3 regions of the Streptomyces sp. NPDC046821 genome follow, and region 2 is predicted to be linked to each of the others. Evidence: riboswitches for the same ligand, from Rfam matches in the RefSeq annotation. Region 2 holds a riboswitch; each other region holds the start of a gene.
The links. A riboswitch is a leader RNA that binds a small molecule or an ion and turns the genes downstream of it on or off. The one in region 2 is predicted to bind thiamine pyrophosphate.

Region 1 (4,362 bases), on a different contig from region 2:
TCCCGGTGAGGCCCTTGACGACCTTGTCGCCGTCGATGAAGGCGGCGGGCACGTGCAGCGCCCTGTTCTCACCGCGGCGTACGGCGATCACCTGGCCGTCCTTCACCAGCTGCCGCACCTTCGTCACCTCCACGCCGAACTGCTCGGCGATGTCGGGGAGGGTCAGCCACTCGGGGACGAGAGCATCGATCTTTGCGTCAATCTCGGTCACACGACAAGCCTGCCATCCCGGACTGACAGTGGGAAACGCGGCCGTACGAAAGGCTTACGCGACGGCCGCCTTCAGGGGGCGGGCCGCGTCGGCGATGACCTCCGGGTCGAGCACGGCGCCCGACTCGATGAGCTTGCGTCCCTGGGCCAGGTCACGCGGACGCCCCACGGCGAGGACGCCGACGAGCCGGTTCTCGCGCAGCCAGCACACCGACCAGGAGGCGCCCTCGGGGTCACCGCGCCACACGGTCGCGTCGGCGCCGGCGTGGTGCCCGGCGTACTGCACGAAGCGCCCGAACTGCTCCGACCAGAAGTACGGCACGGGGTCGTACGTCGCCGGGGTCTCGCCGATGATGTTGGCGGCGACGGTGCGGGGGCCCTGGAGCGCGTTGTCCCAGTGGTGGACCATCAGGCGCTCGCCGTACCTGCCGGAGGGGAAGGACGAGCAGTCGCCGACGGCGTACACGTCGGGTTCGGACGTGCGCAGGTGCTGGTCGGCGACGACCTCGCGGTGGACGCCGAGTTCGATGCCGGAGCCGGTGAGCCAGCCGGTGGCGGGGCGCGCGCCGATGCCGACGACGACGGCTCCGGCGGGCACGCGGGTGCCGTCGTCGAGGACCACGGCGCCGGGTTCGATGTGCTCCACGCGCGCGTTGGTGCGCAGTTCCGCGCCGGCGTCCGCGTACCAGGCGGCCATGGGGGCGGCGACCTCGGCGGGCAGCGCGCCGGCGAGCGGGCGCTCGGCGGCCTCGACGACGGTGACCGCGCACCCGGCCTCGCGGGCGGCCGTGGCGAACTCGGCGCCGATCCAGCCCGCACCCACGACGACGATGTCGTGCTGGGCGGCGAGGACCGGACGCAGCCGCTCCGCGTCGTCGAGCGTGCGCAGCAGATGGACGCCGGGGATGTCCTCGGTGCCGGGCAGCGTGACGGGTTCGGCGCCGGTGGCGAGGACGAGGACGTCGTAGAGGGCGGGGCCTGTCGCGGTGTCGAGCGCGTGCTCGGCGGGGCGTACGCCGGTGACCTCGCGGCCGAGTTCGAGCGTGATGTCGAGTGCTTCGAAGTCGACGTCGAACGCGGATCCCTCGGCCTTGCCGAGCAGCACCGCCTTGGACAGCGGGGGCCGGTCGTACGGCTGATGGGGTTCCGCGCCGATCAGGGTGACCGCGCCGGTGAAGCCCTGTTCGCGCAGGGCCACGGCGGTCTGGACCCCCGCCATCCCGGCGCCGACGATCACGACGCGGCGCCCCGCCGGGGCCTGGTTCTGGGTCTGCTCGCTCACCGGATCACCTTAAGCATCTGACGTTCAGTCAGTCAGCCGGGTGGATCACAACGGTCCGGTGACGTCTTCCACACGGAGCATCGGGTTTGACCGCGGGTCCGTCACGTCAGGGGCGAGGGTCAGCCCGCCGGGAGCTCCTCGACCACGCTCGTCCCGCTGCCGGGCTGCGACTCCCACTCCCACTTCTCGTCGAGCCGCACGCGCCCGTCGGGCAGCTCCACGACGTCCGAGACGCAGTGCCCGGAGGCGGTCGTCCCGTCCGTCTTGAGCTGGACGTACCGGAAGTCGATCCGGTCGCCCTCGCGCGTGCCGACGAGGTGTCCGCGTACGACGTCCCCGCCCGCGTACTCGGCCCAGATCCGGCCGTCCTCCTCGTGGTACGTGAAACGCGTCCGCGTACCGACCTGGCCGGGGGCCTGGTCGGCGACCGGGGAGAGGACGAGACCGTCGAGCGAGCGGGCCATGCGGGCGGGCTCCCTTACTGCGGATCGGGGCAACGGTTAGGGTGGCCACCGTAAAGCACTCGCGGGAGCCCGGACGGACCGGGCTGAGAGGGAGGCTGGGCGGCCTCCGACCGTACGAACCTGATCCGGGTCATGCCGGCGAAGGGAGGGGCTGGAAGCCCATGCCGCGTTCTTCAGAAGGCTCCGACGTCCTCATCGTGGGCGGCGGGATCATCGGTCTCGTCACCGCGTGGCGGGCCGCTCAGCGCGGTCTGCGTACCGCGGTCGTGGACCCCGCTCCGGGCGGCGGGGCCGCGCAGGTGGCGGCCGGGATGCTCGCCGCCGTAACCGAACTCCACTACGGCGAGGAGACGTTGCTCGGCCTGAACGTGGAGTCCGCGCGCCGCTATCCGGAGTTCGCGGCCGAGCTCTCCGAGTTCACCGGGCTCGACCTCGGCTACCGCGCGTGCGGCACGCTGGCCGTCGCGCTCGACGCAGACGACCGCGCGCACCTGCGCGAGCTGCACGACCTCCAGCTCCGGTCGGGCCTGGAGTCGGAGTGGCTGACCGGGCGCGAGTGTCGGCGTCTCGAACCGATGCTGGCCCCCTCCGTGCGGGGCGGCCTGCGCGTCGACGGTGACCACCAGATCGACCCGCGGCGTCTCGCGAAGGCCCTTGTCGCGGCCTGCGAACGCGCCGGGGTGACCTTCCACCGGCAGTGGGCCGAGCGGCTGACAGTCGTACGTGAGCGCGCCCGCGGTCTGGTCCTCGCCGAGGGCAGCGAACTCGAAGCGGACCAGGTCGTCCTCGCCGGCGGCAGCCTCAGCGGCCGCCTCGCCGGGGTCCCGGACGCCGTGCTGCCACCGGTGCGCCCGGTGAAGGGCCAGGTCCTGCGCCTGACCGTGCCGAAGGCGTACGCGCCGTTCCTGAGCCGCACCGTGCGCGCCATCGTGCGCGGCGGCCACCTCTACCTGGTGCCGCGGGTCGACGGCGAACTGGTCGTCGGCGCCACCAGCGAGGAGCTCGGCTGGGACACCACGGTGACCGCGGGCGGCGTCTACGAGCTGCTGCGCGACGCCCACGAACTCGTACCCGGCATCACGGAACTGCCGCTGACGGAGACCCGCGCGGGCCTGCGCCCCGGCTCTCCGGACAACGCCCCGATGCTCGGGCCGACCGCCCTGCCGGGCCTGCTGCTCGCCACCGGACACTTCCGCAACGGCGTCCTGCTCACCCCCGTCACCGGCGACTGCATGGCCCACCTCCTGACCACCGGCGAACTCCCCGAAGAGGCCCGCCCCTTCACCCCCCGGCGCTTCGACAGCGCCCCCGCAACCGTCTCCGTGGAGCAGCCCGTATGACCGTGTCCGTCACCCGTGTGTCCGTGAACGGGGAGGGCCGCGAGGTCGCCCCGGGCACCACGCTCGACGCCCTCGTCGCGGGGCTGACCACCGCGCATTCCGGGGTCGCCGCCGCCCTCAACGAAACCGTCGTCCCGCGCACGCAGTGGGCCGCGACCGCACTCACCGACGGGGACCGTGTCGAGGTCCTCACCGCTGTCCAGGGAGGCTGAACCATGGCTGACGACGCTTTGGTCATCGGCGGCACGTCCTTCTCGTCCCGCCTGATCATGGGCACGGGCGGCGCGCCCAGCCTCGACGTCCTGGAGCGCTCGCTCGTGGCGTCCGGCACGGAGCTGACGACCGTCGCGATGCGGCGGGTGGACGCGAGCGTGCAGGGCTCCGTGCTGTCGGTCCTGGAGAAGCTGGGCATCCAGGTGCTGCCGAACACGGCGGGCTGTTACACCGCCGGTGAGGCCGTCCTGACCGCCCGCCTCGCGCGCGAGGCGCTCGGCACGGACCTGGTGAAGCTGGAGGTCATCGCGGACGAGCGCACCCTGCTGCCCGACCCGATCGAGCTCCTGGACGCGGCGGAGACCCTGGTCGACGACGGCTTCACCGTGCTCCCGTACACGAACGACGACCCGGTGCTCGCGCGGAAGCTGGAGGACGTGGGCTGCGCGGCGGTCATGCCGCTCGGCTCCCCCATCGGCTCAGGGCTCGGCATCCGCAACCCGCACAACTTCCAGCTCATCACCGAGAACGCGCGCGTGCCGGTGATCCTGGACGCGGGCGCGGGCACGGCGTCCGACGCGGCGCTCGCGATGGAGCTGGGGTGCGCGGGTGTGATGCTCGCCTCGGCGGTGACGCGGGCGCAGGAGCCGGTCCTGATGGCGGAGGGGATGCGGCACGCGGTGGAGGCGGGGCGGCTCGCGTTCCGGGCGGGCCGGATTCCCCGCAGGCACTTCGCGGAGGCGTCGTCGCCGGTTTCCGGGATGGCCAGGCTCGACCCCGAGCGCCCTGCGTTCTGAGGTCCGTACCCACGGTCACAGCTCTGCTGCAGTGGGGCGGTGGGCGGCGGCTGGCG
Region 2 (4,362 bases):
GCCGGCGCGCACAACGATTCCAGTGAGGAGGTCGACCGGGCCAGAGAGGCCTGGGGTCTGGTGCTCCTGGAGCGCGGCATAGTGCCGTTCCTCCGGGAGGCGCTCGCGGATCCTCCGACGGCCCCCGCGACCCGCGGCGGCCCTCCCGGAGCCGTGAACCGTATACCGCACCTCGGGTACAACAGGCCGGGGTTCAGCAGCCCGGCGACGGAAGGCGGCTCCTCCGGCCGCCCGAGCTACTCCAGCCCGGACTTCAGCAGCCCCGACTACGGAGGCCCGGACCACCAGCCGGACTAGGGCGCACGGCACTTCCCCCTGAGCGGGACGCTCACGCACGAGCGCCCCGCTCACCCGTATACGGGCCAGATCAGTCCGCGACCGACAGCCAGACCTGTCAGTCGGCGATCGGCAGCCAGACCTGTCAGTCCGCGATCGGCAGATAGACCCGGTTGCCGGCGGCGGCGAACTCCTTGGACTTCTCCGCCATGCCCGCCTCGATCTCGCTCTTCGTCCCGCCGTGCTCACGGCGGATGTCCTGCGAGATCTTCATCGAGCAGAACTTCGGCCCGCACATGGAGCAGAAGTGGGCGGTCTTCGCGGGTTCGGCCGGGAGGGTCTCGTCGTGGAACTCCCTTGCCGTGACCGGGTCGAGGGCCAGGTTGAACTGGTCCTCCCAGCGGAACTCGAACCGCGCGTCGGACAGCGCGTCGTCCCATTCCTGGGCGCCCGGGTGGCCCTTGGCGAGGTCCGCCGCGTGGGCCGCGATCTTGTACGTGATGACGCCGGTCTTCACGTCGTCACGGTTCGGCAGGCCCAGGTGCTCCTTGGGCGTGACGTAGCAGAGCATCGCCGTGCCCCACCACGCGATCATCGCGGCGCCGATGCCGGAGGTGATGTGGTCGTAGGCCGGTGCGATGTCGGTGGTCAGCGGGCCGAGCGTGTAGAACGGCGCCTCCTCGCAGATCTCCTGCTGGAGGTCGATGTTCTCCTTGATCTTGTGCATCGGGACGTGCCCGGGGCCCTCGATCATCGTCTGTACGTTGTGCCGCTTGGCGATGGAGTTGAGCTCACCGAGCGTGCGGAGCTCGGCGAACTGCGCCTCGTCATTGGCGTCCGCGATGGAGCCGGGCCGCAGGCCGTCGCCGAGCGAGTACGTGACGTCGTACGCCGCGAGGATCTCGCACAGCTCCTCGAAGTTCTCGTAGAGGAAGCTCTCCTTGTGGTGCGCGAGGCACCAGGCCGCCATGATCGAGCCGCCGCGCGAGACGATGCCCGTCTTGCGGTTCGCGGTGAGCGGGACGTACGGCAGGCGCACACCGGCGTGGACCGTCATGTAGTCGACGCCCTGCTCGGCCTGCTCGATGACCGTGTCCTTGTAGATCTCCCAGGTCAGCTCCTCGGCGCGGCCGTCGACCTTCTCCAGCGCCTGGTAGAGCGGGACCGTTCCGATCGGGACGGGGGAGTTGCGCAGGACCCATTCGCGGGTGGTGTGGATGTTGCGGCCCGTGGAGAGGTCCATGACCGTGTCGGCGCCCCAACGGGTCGCCCACGTCATCTTCTCCACCTCCTCCTCGATGGACGAAGTGACCGCGGAATTACCGATGTTGGCGTTGACCTTCACCAGGAATCGCTTGCCGATGATCATCGGCTCGATCTCCGGGTGGTTGACGTTGGCCGGCAGGACCGCGCGACCCGCGGCGATCTCCTCGCGGACGACCTCGGGCTCCACGTTCTCCCGGAGGGCCACGTACTCCATCTCGGGCGTGATCTCCCCGCGCCTGGCGTACGCGAGCTGGGTCACCGCCTGGCCGCCGCGGCCGCGGCGCGGCTGCCGGGGGCGGCCGGGGAAGACCGCGTCGAGGTTGCGCAGGCCGCCGCGCGGCGAGGTGTGCTTGATCCCGTCGTCCTCGGGGCGGACCGGGCGGCCCGCGTACTCCTCGGTGTCGCCGCGGCCGATGATCCAGTTCTCCCGCAGCGGCGCGAGGCCCCTGCGGACATCGGTGTCGATGGTCGGATCGGTGTACGGCCCGGACGTGTCGTAGAGCGTGACCGCCTTGCCGTTGGTGAGGTGCACCTGGCGGACCGGCACCTGGAGGTCGGGGCGTGAGCCCGTGACGTACCCCTTGTGCCAGCCGATGGACTTCCCGGCCTCGCCCGTCCCTGCGGACTGGTTGGAGGCAGGCGTGCGTGCGTCCGATGTGGTCATGAGACCTACTCCCTACGCCGGCATTACCCGGTAACAGGTTCGGCGGTCGACGCAGCGGCTTCCGTCGGACGATGTTCCACGTGAAACATCGCCGAAGCGGAGGTCAGCGCCCTCTCAGCCCGGTGCTCCGAGCTCCCGCGTGTGCAAAGGTGCCCCCACGCTAGCGTCATATCTGGCGCGCTGAACAGAGGGCCCCTGCCGTTCTTGCGATGATCGGGCGGTGACCAGCACGCAGCAGCCCCCGCTCCCGCCGTCGCTTCCCCCGCAGAATCAAGGGCATTCGGGCCACGGGCACTCCCACAGCCACGGCCCCGCCGCGCCCGTTTCCCGGCATCTGCGGAAGGTCATCGCCGCGGTACTCATCCCGTTCTCCGTGGCGGTCGTCGTCGGTCTCGTGGTGCTGTGGCCCGGTGGCGCACCACCCCACTCCCGTTCGGGCGTCGGGTTCGACCGGCAGACCCAGCAGGCCACCGTCACACGTGTCGACAAGGTCGACTGCGGCTCCGTGAACGCCTCGGGCGGCGCTCCCGCGCCGGGCACGCCGACCTCTGGAGGCCCCTCGGCAGGGCAACCGGCAAAGGGCACGTGCGGGAAGGCAACGGTCCGCATCGACAGCGGCAAGGACACGGGCCGTACGTTCACGGAGATCGTGCAGCCGGACTCACCACGGCAGTTGCACGAACGGCAGCAGGTGATCGTGGCCTACGCGCCCGACGCGCCCAAGGAACTCCAGTACTCGGTCACCGATGTGAACCGCCGGTTCCCGATGGCGCTGCTGGCCGGCATCTTCGCACTGGTCGTGGTCGTCGTGGGACGGCTGCGGGGCGTCATGGCGCTCATCGCCCTGGCCGTCAGCTTCATGGTGCTGACCTTCTTCATCCTGCCCGCGATCCTGCAGGGGTCGAATCCACTGGTGGTCGCCGTGGTCGGGGCGAGCGCCATCATGCTGATCGCGCTCTACATGTGCCACGGACTGACGGCCCGCACCTCGGTGGCGGTGCTCGGCACACTCGTGTCGCTGTTCCTGATCGGCCTGCTGGGCTCGCTGTTCATCGGCTGGGCGGCGCTGACGGGCAACACGGACGACAGCACCGGCCTGATCCACGGCCTTTATCCGTCCATCGACATGAGCGGTCTGCTGCTCGCCGGCGTCATCATCGGCTCGCTCGGCGTGCTGGACGATGTGACGGTCACTCAGACCTCTGCTGTGTGGGAGCTGCACCAGGCGGACCCGACGATGGGCCGGCGCGGGTTGTACCGCGCGGCCATCCGCATCGGCCGCGACCACATCGCGTCCGTGGTCAACACCCTGGTCCTCGCGTACGCGGGCGCGGCGCTGCCGCTGCTGCTGCTCTTCTCGATCGCGCAGAGCGGTGTGGGGTCCGTCGCCAACAGCGAACTGGTGGCGGAGGAGATCGTCCGGACCCTCGTCGGCTCGATCGGCCTCGTCGCCTCGGTTCCGGTGACGACGGCACTCGCGGCCCTGGTGGTCTCCGCCGACCGCGTGTCCCCTGCCGACCGCCCGGCTTCCCCGACATCCGCTGCACCTGCCGCGGCTGGTGCGGTACGCGGAGGCAGAGGCCGGCGCCGCAAGCGCTGAACCCCTGCGGGCACTCCAAGGGCACCGGTCTGCTGAAGCGTTACGTCAGTTGAACGTTCGGGGAATCCCGGTGCAGGTCAGCCCGCGCTCTGCTCCTCGGCGAGGATCTTGTCGAGCTCCTCGTCGAGATGCGTCTCGAAGTCGGCCAGCGCCCGCTCCTGACCGAGCGGGACGAGCCTGTCGGTGCGGTCGAGGAACGCGATGAGCGGAGCGATGCCCGCCCTGAACAGCGCCTGGTCGCCGCCGACCTGGAGCTTGATGTGCACCTCGCCCGGCATCTCGCCCTCGCTGCCCACCAGTTCCACCGGTTCGATCCGCACATCGCCGTCACCGCAGGGGATCGCGATCCCGTCCACCAGGAGCTCCCTTCCGAAGGCCCAGGTCACCGGGGCGTCCCCGGGCAGGTGGAAGGTCAGCCGCACGGCATAGGGATCAGCGGCGACATACCGCAACTCCACCGGGATGCGGAAGGAGAGCTCCTCGGACACGAGGAAGCTCATCATGACCTCTGCTTGTACCGACTGTGCCGACTCGCGCATCGCCTACCCCGTCAAAT
Region 3 (4,362 bases), on a different contig from region 2:
CAGCTCGCCGCGTACGTGAGTCAACTCGGCTTCACCCACGTCGAGTTCATGCCGGTCGCGGAGCACCCCTACGGGCCGTCCTGGGGTTACCAGGTGACGGGTTTCTACGCTCCGACCTCACGGCTCGGCTCCCCCGACGACTTCCGGTACCTCGTCGACACCCTCCACCAGGCGGGCATCGGCGTGATCGTGGACTGGGTGGCGGCGCACTTCCCGAAGGACGACTGGGCGCTTGCCCGCTTCGACGGCACCCACCTGTACGAGCCCGCGGACCCGCAGCGCGCCGAGCACCCCGACTGGGGCACCCTTGAGTTCGACTACGGCCGCACTGAAGTCCGTAACTTCCTTGTGGCGAACGCCGTGTACTGGTGCGAGGAGTTCCACGTCGACGGCCTGCGCGTGGACGCCGTCGCCTCGATGCTCTACCTGGACTACTCACGTGAGGAAGGCCAGTGGTCGCCGAACGTGCACGGCGGCCGGGAGAACCTCGACGCCGTCGCCTTCCTCCAGGAGATGAACGCGACCCTGTACCGCAGGGTGCCGGGTGTCCTGACGATCGCGGAGGAGTCGACGGCCTGGGACGGGGTGACCCGGGAGACGCATCACGTCGGCCCCACCGGCTTCGGCGGCCTCGGCTTCGGCCTGAAGTGGAACATGGGCTGGATGCACGACTCGCTGGTGTACATGTCGAAGGAGCCCGTGCACCGCAAGTACCACCACAACGAGATGACGTTCTCGATGGTGTACGCGTACAGCGAGAACTACATCCTGCCGATCTCGCACGACGAGGTGGTGCACGGCAAACGTGCCCTCGTCTCCAAGATGCCCGGCGACTGGTGGCAGCAGCGCGCCAATCACCGTGCCTACCTGGGCTTCATGTGGGCCCACCCGGGCAAGCAACTCCTGTTCATGGGGCAGGAGTTCGCGCAGGGAGGCGAGTGGTCCGAGCAGCAGGGACCGGACTGGTGGCTCCTCGACCCGGCCTACTCCGCCGAGCCGGACCACCGTGGTGTGCAGGATCTGGTGCGCGACCTCAACCACTTCTACGCGGACGCGCCCGCGCTGTGGCAGCGGGACACGTCGCCCGAGGGGTTCCGGTGGATCACCACGGACGCGGCCGACGACAACGTGATCGCGTTCCTGCGCTTCGCGGCGGACGGCACTCCCCTGCTGGCCGTGTGCAACTTCTCGCCGGTGGTGCGCGAGGACTACCGGCTCGGTGTGCCGGACAGTGTCCCCGGGTGGTTCGAGGCCCTGAACACGGACTCGGCCCGGTACGGCGGCGGTGACGTTCTCAACACCGGTGTGCTCAAGCCGGATCCGGTGCCCTGCCACGGGCGGCCGGACTCGCTGCGGCTGACGCTGCCGCCGCTGGCGACGGTGTGGCTGCGTCCGGCGTGAGGTCCTGACGGCGCGGGGCGACATTTTCAGACAGTGCGCTTGAGGCGGGTGAGGGCGGTGCTCTCACCCGCCTCCGTCGTGCCCCCTGGTGTGCCGTACGGCACAGGGAAGCTACTCTTGCCGTCGTACCGGACACGGGGTGCCCCATAGCGGGGGCTGAGATCACACCCGTCGAACCTGAACCAGTTAGCACTGGCGGAGGGATGTCAGCCAATGTCGTTGCCCCATGCCCCGAGCAGCACCGGCGCCGGAGCGCCCTCGGTCTTCGACGGGCGGATGCCTGCCGCGCCGGGTGACCTGCGGGTCGAGGCGCGCGGGATCGCGCCGGTCCCCGAGTCCCACCGCTACGGCGGCGCCGGGCGCCTCTTCACCGTGTGGTTCGCCCCGAACCTGACCATGACCGGCGTCTTCACCGGCACCGTCGGCATCATCCTCGGCCTGGACTTCACGACCGCGCTCGCCGCCGTCGTCCTCGGCACCCTCGTCGGCGCCGTCCCCACCGCGTACCTCGGTACGTGGGGCAGCGTGACCGGTGCCGGGCAGCTGCCGCTCGCACGGCTCGCGTTCGGCCGGGCCGTCGCGGTGCCCGGCGTGCTGCAGTGGCTGTCGTCGGTCGCCTGGGACGCGCTGATCGGCCTGTTCGGCGGCGACGCGCTGGCCCGGCTCTGCGGCTGGCCGTTCTGGCTGGGCGTCCTGGTGATGATGGCGGCGCAGGGCGCGCTCGGCGTCCTCGGCTACGAGGCCATCCACCGGCTCCAGAAGCTGATGACCTTCGTCCTGGCCGCCGCCTTCGCGGTCCTGGCCGTGAAGCTCCTCGGCGATGTGCACCCTGCCGCGACCGGGGCCGCGCACGGCGCCGACCGGGCCGGCGCGTTCGTCCTGACCAGCACGATCGCGCTCAGCCTGTCCCTGTCGTGGGCTCCTTACGCGAGCGACTTCAGCCGTTACCTTCCGGCGACGACGTCCCGTAAGCGCATGTTCTGGTACACGCTTCTCGGGGTCACGGTGTCCTTCGTGGCCGTGGAGACGCTGGGCCTCTGGGGCGCGTCCGTGTTCACGGACCAGACCGCGCAGGGCGTCGACAAGCTGCTCGGCGGCGGTGTGCTCAGCGCTTTCGGGCTGCTGGCCGTGGCGCTCGCGGCGCTGTGCAGCAACGCGATGAACGACTACAGCGGCTCACTCGCCCTGCAGACCATCGGCGTCCGTGTCCCCCGGCCGCTCGCCGCGGCTCTGGCTGCGGTGCTCGGCTTCCCGCTGGTGCTGTGGATGCACGCGGCCGACACCGCGACCCGGTTCCAGAACGTACTGCTGTTCGTCGGCTACTGGATCCCCGGCTTCGTCGCGGTCGTGGCCGTCGACTGGTTCGCCCGCTCCAGGGCACGGGGCGGGGCGCCCATCGACCTCGCCGCCGAGAGCGCCGAGCCGCAGTCCTGGTGGCCCGGCCTCGTCGCCTTCGCCGCCGCCTTCGCCGCGGCCGTCCCCTTCATGGACAGCGGCCTGTACGTGGGCCCGGTCGCGAAGGCGCTGCACGGCGCCGACCTCGCGTACTACGTCGCCTTCGTCGTCGCCCTCGCGGTGTACGCGCCGCTCCGGCTGCGCCGCAAGGCCGCCCCTGTCGCCACCGCAGCTCTTGAGGAGAACCGGGTATGACCGTCCCCCCGCGCACCGCAGGTGCCGTGCCGCCCCGCGTCCTGACCGTCGCCGGATCGGACTCGGGCGGCGGCGCCGGGATCCAAGCCGACCTGAAGACGATGCTGGCGCTCGGCGCCCACGGCATGAGCGTCCTGACGGCCGTCACCGCGCAGAACTCCCTCGGGGTCCAGGGCGCCTGGGAGCTGCCCGTCGAGGCGGTGCGCACGCAGTACCGCAGCGTCGTGGACGACATCGGGGTCCAGGCCGTCAAGACCGGGATGCTGTCGTCGCCGGCGCTCGTCGAGACCGTCGCCGAGCTGCTTGCCGGTACGGACGCCCCCGTCGTGGTCGACCCGGTGAGCGTGTCCAAGCACGGTGACCCGCTGCTCGCGGAGGACGCGCTCGACGCGGTACGGACGAAGCTGCTGCCGGTCGCGACGGTGGCGACGCCGAACCTGGACGAGGTGGCGCAGCTGACCGGGCTCACCGTCACGGACGACGCGGGCCTGCGCCAGGCCGCCGCGCGGATGCTGGCGTACGGGCCGCGCTGGGTGGTCGTCAAGGGCGGCCATCTGCCCGGCGCGGCCGTGGACCTGCTCACCGACGGCACGGAGGAGCACTGGCTGCGCGCCCGCCGCCACGACAACCGGCACACGCACGGCACGGGCTGCACCCTCGCCTCCGCCATCGCCGTGGGTCTCGCGCAGGGCCTGTCCGTGCCGGACGCCGTGCACCGGGCGAAGGACTACGTCACCGGGGCGATCGCCAACGGGTTCGCGCTCGGGTCGGGCATCGGCCCGGTCGACCACGGCTGGCACCTGCCTGCGGACCGCGCCACGATCGTCGGCGAGGACGCGTCGGCTGTGGGGGTTCGGTCGGTGGGGGCTCACCTCTAGGCCGGATCGCTCCGCTGGGCCAGATCGCTCCGCTAGACCTGAGCGCACCGCTAGACCGGATCGCACGCCCCGACACGCCCACCTCCGCACAAACAGGGCCCGGTGTGCGTTCTCCCGGCTCCGTCCACTTGACTGGGGCCCATGACCACCGTGCCCCGCCAGCCCCAACAGGCCCCGCCGTCAGGTCACATGATCGTGTGCGGCGACGACACACTGGCCGAGCGGCTCGCCGCCGAACTGCGCGCCGTGTACGGCGAGCGGGTCACCGTCGTCGTGCCCTCCGTACGCGCCACGAGACAGGGCGCGGAACCTGTCGGACGGGCCCGCGCCGCCGCCCTGTTCTCCCGTATCCAGGCGGCCGTGAGCCGTACGGCCTTGGTCGCGGACGACGACGATGTGCCGGCGCCCCACGTGATGGAAGCGCCCGTGCTCG

Region 1: linked by a shared signal. The riboswitch ahead of thiO (glycine oxidase ThiO) and the one ahead of thiC (phosphomethylpyrimidine synthase ThiC) in region 2 are both predicted to bind thiamine pyrophosphate.
Region 3: linked by a shared signal. The riboswitch ahead of ABZ893_RS08445 (cytosine permease) and the one ahead of thiC (phosphomethylpyrimidine synthase ThiC) in region 2 are both predicted to bind thiamine pyrophosphate.

Annotation. Positions count from the first base shown of each region.
Region 1 covers NZ_JBEYYB010000014.1:288,320-292,681, forward strand. The annotation lists gene ABZ893_RS28565 (Rv2175c family DNA-binding protein) at 1-211, opposite strand, end outside; gene ABZ893_RS28570 (FAD-dependent oxidoreductase) at 266-1,492, opposite strand; gene ABZ893_RS28575 (hypothetical protein) at 1,612-1,956, opposite strand; TPP riboswitch at 2,008-2,120, shown strand; gene thiO (glycine oxidase ThiO) at 2,118-3,296, shown strand; gene thiS (sulfur carrier protein ThiS) at 3,293-3,508, shown strand; gene ABZ893_RS28590 (thiazole synthase) at 3,512-4,306, shown strand.
Region 2 covers NZ_JBEYYB010000010.1:195,350-199,711, reverse strand. The annotation lists gene ABZ893_RS21940 (hypothetical protein) at 1-297, shown strand, start outside; gene thiC (phosphomethylpyrimidine synthase ThiC) at 422-2,206, opposite strand; TPP riboswitch at 2,199-2,355, opposite strand; gene ABZ893_RS21930 (YibE/F family protein) at 2,427-3,806, shown strand; gene ABZ893_RS21925 (SsgA family sporulation/cell division regulator) at 3,884-4,345, opposite strand.
Region 3 covers NZ_JBEYYB010000003.1:410,623-414,984, reverse strand. The annotation lists gene glgB (1,4-alpha-glucan branching enzyme) at 1-1,401, shown strand, start outside; TPP riboswitch at 1,527-1,622, shown strand; gene ABZ893_RS08445 (cytosine permease) at 1,615-3,051, shown strand; gene thiD (bifunctional hydroxymethylpyrimidine kinase/phosphomethylpyrimidine kinase) at 3,048-3,929, shown strand; gene ABZ893_RS08435 (NAD(P)-binding protein) at 4,071-4,362, shown strand, end outside.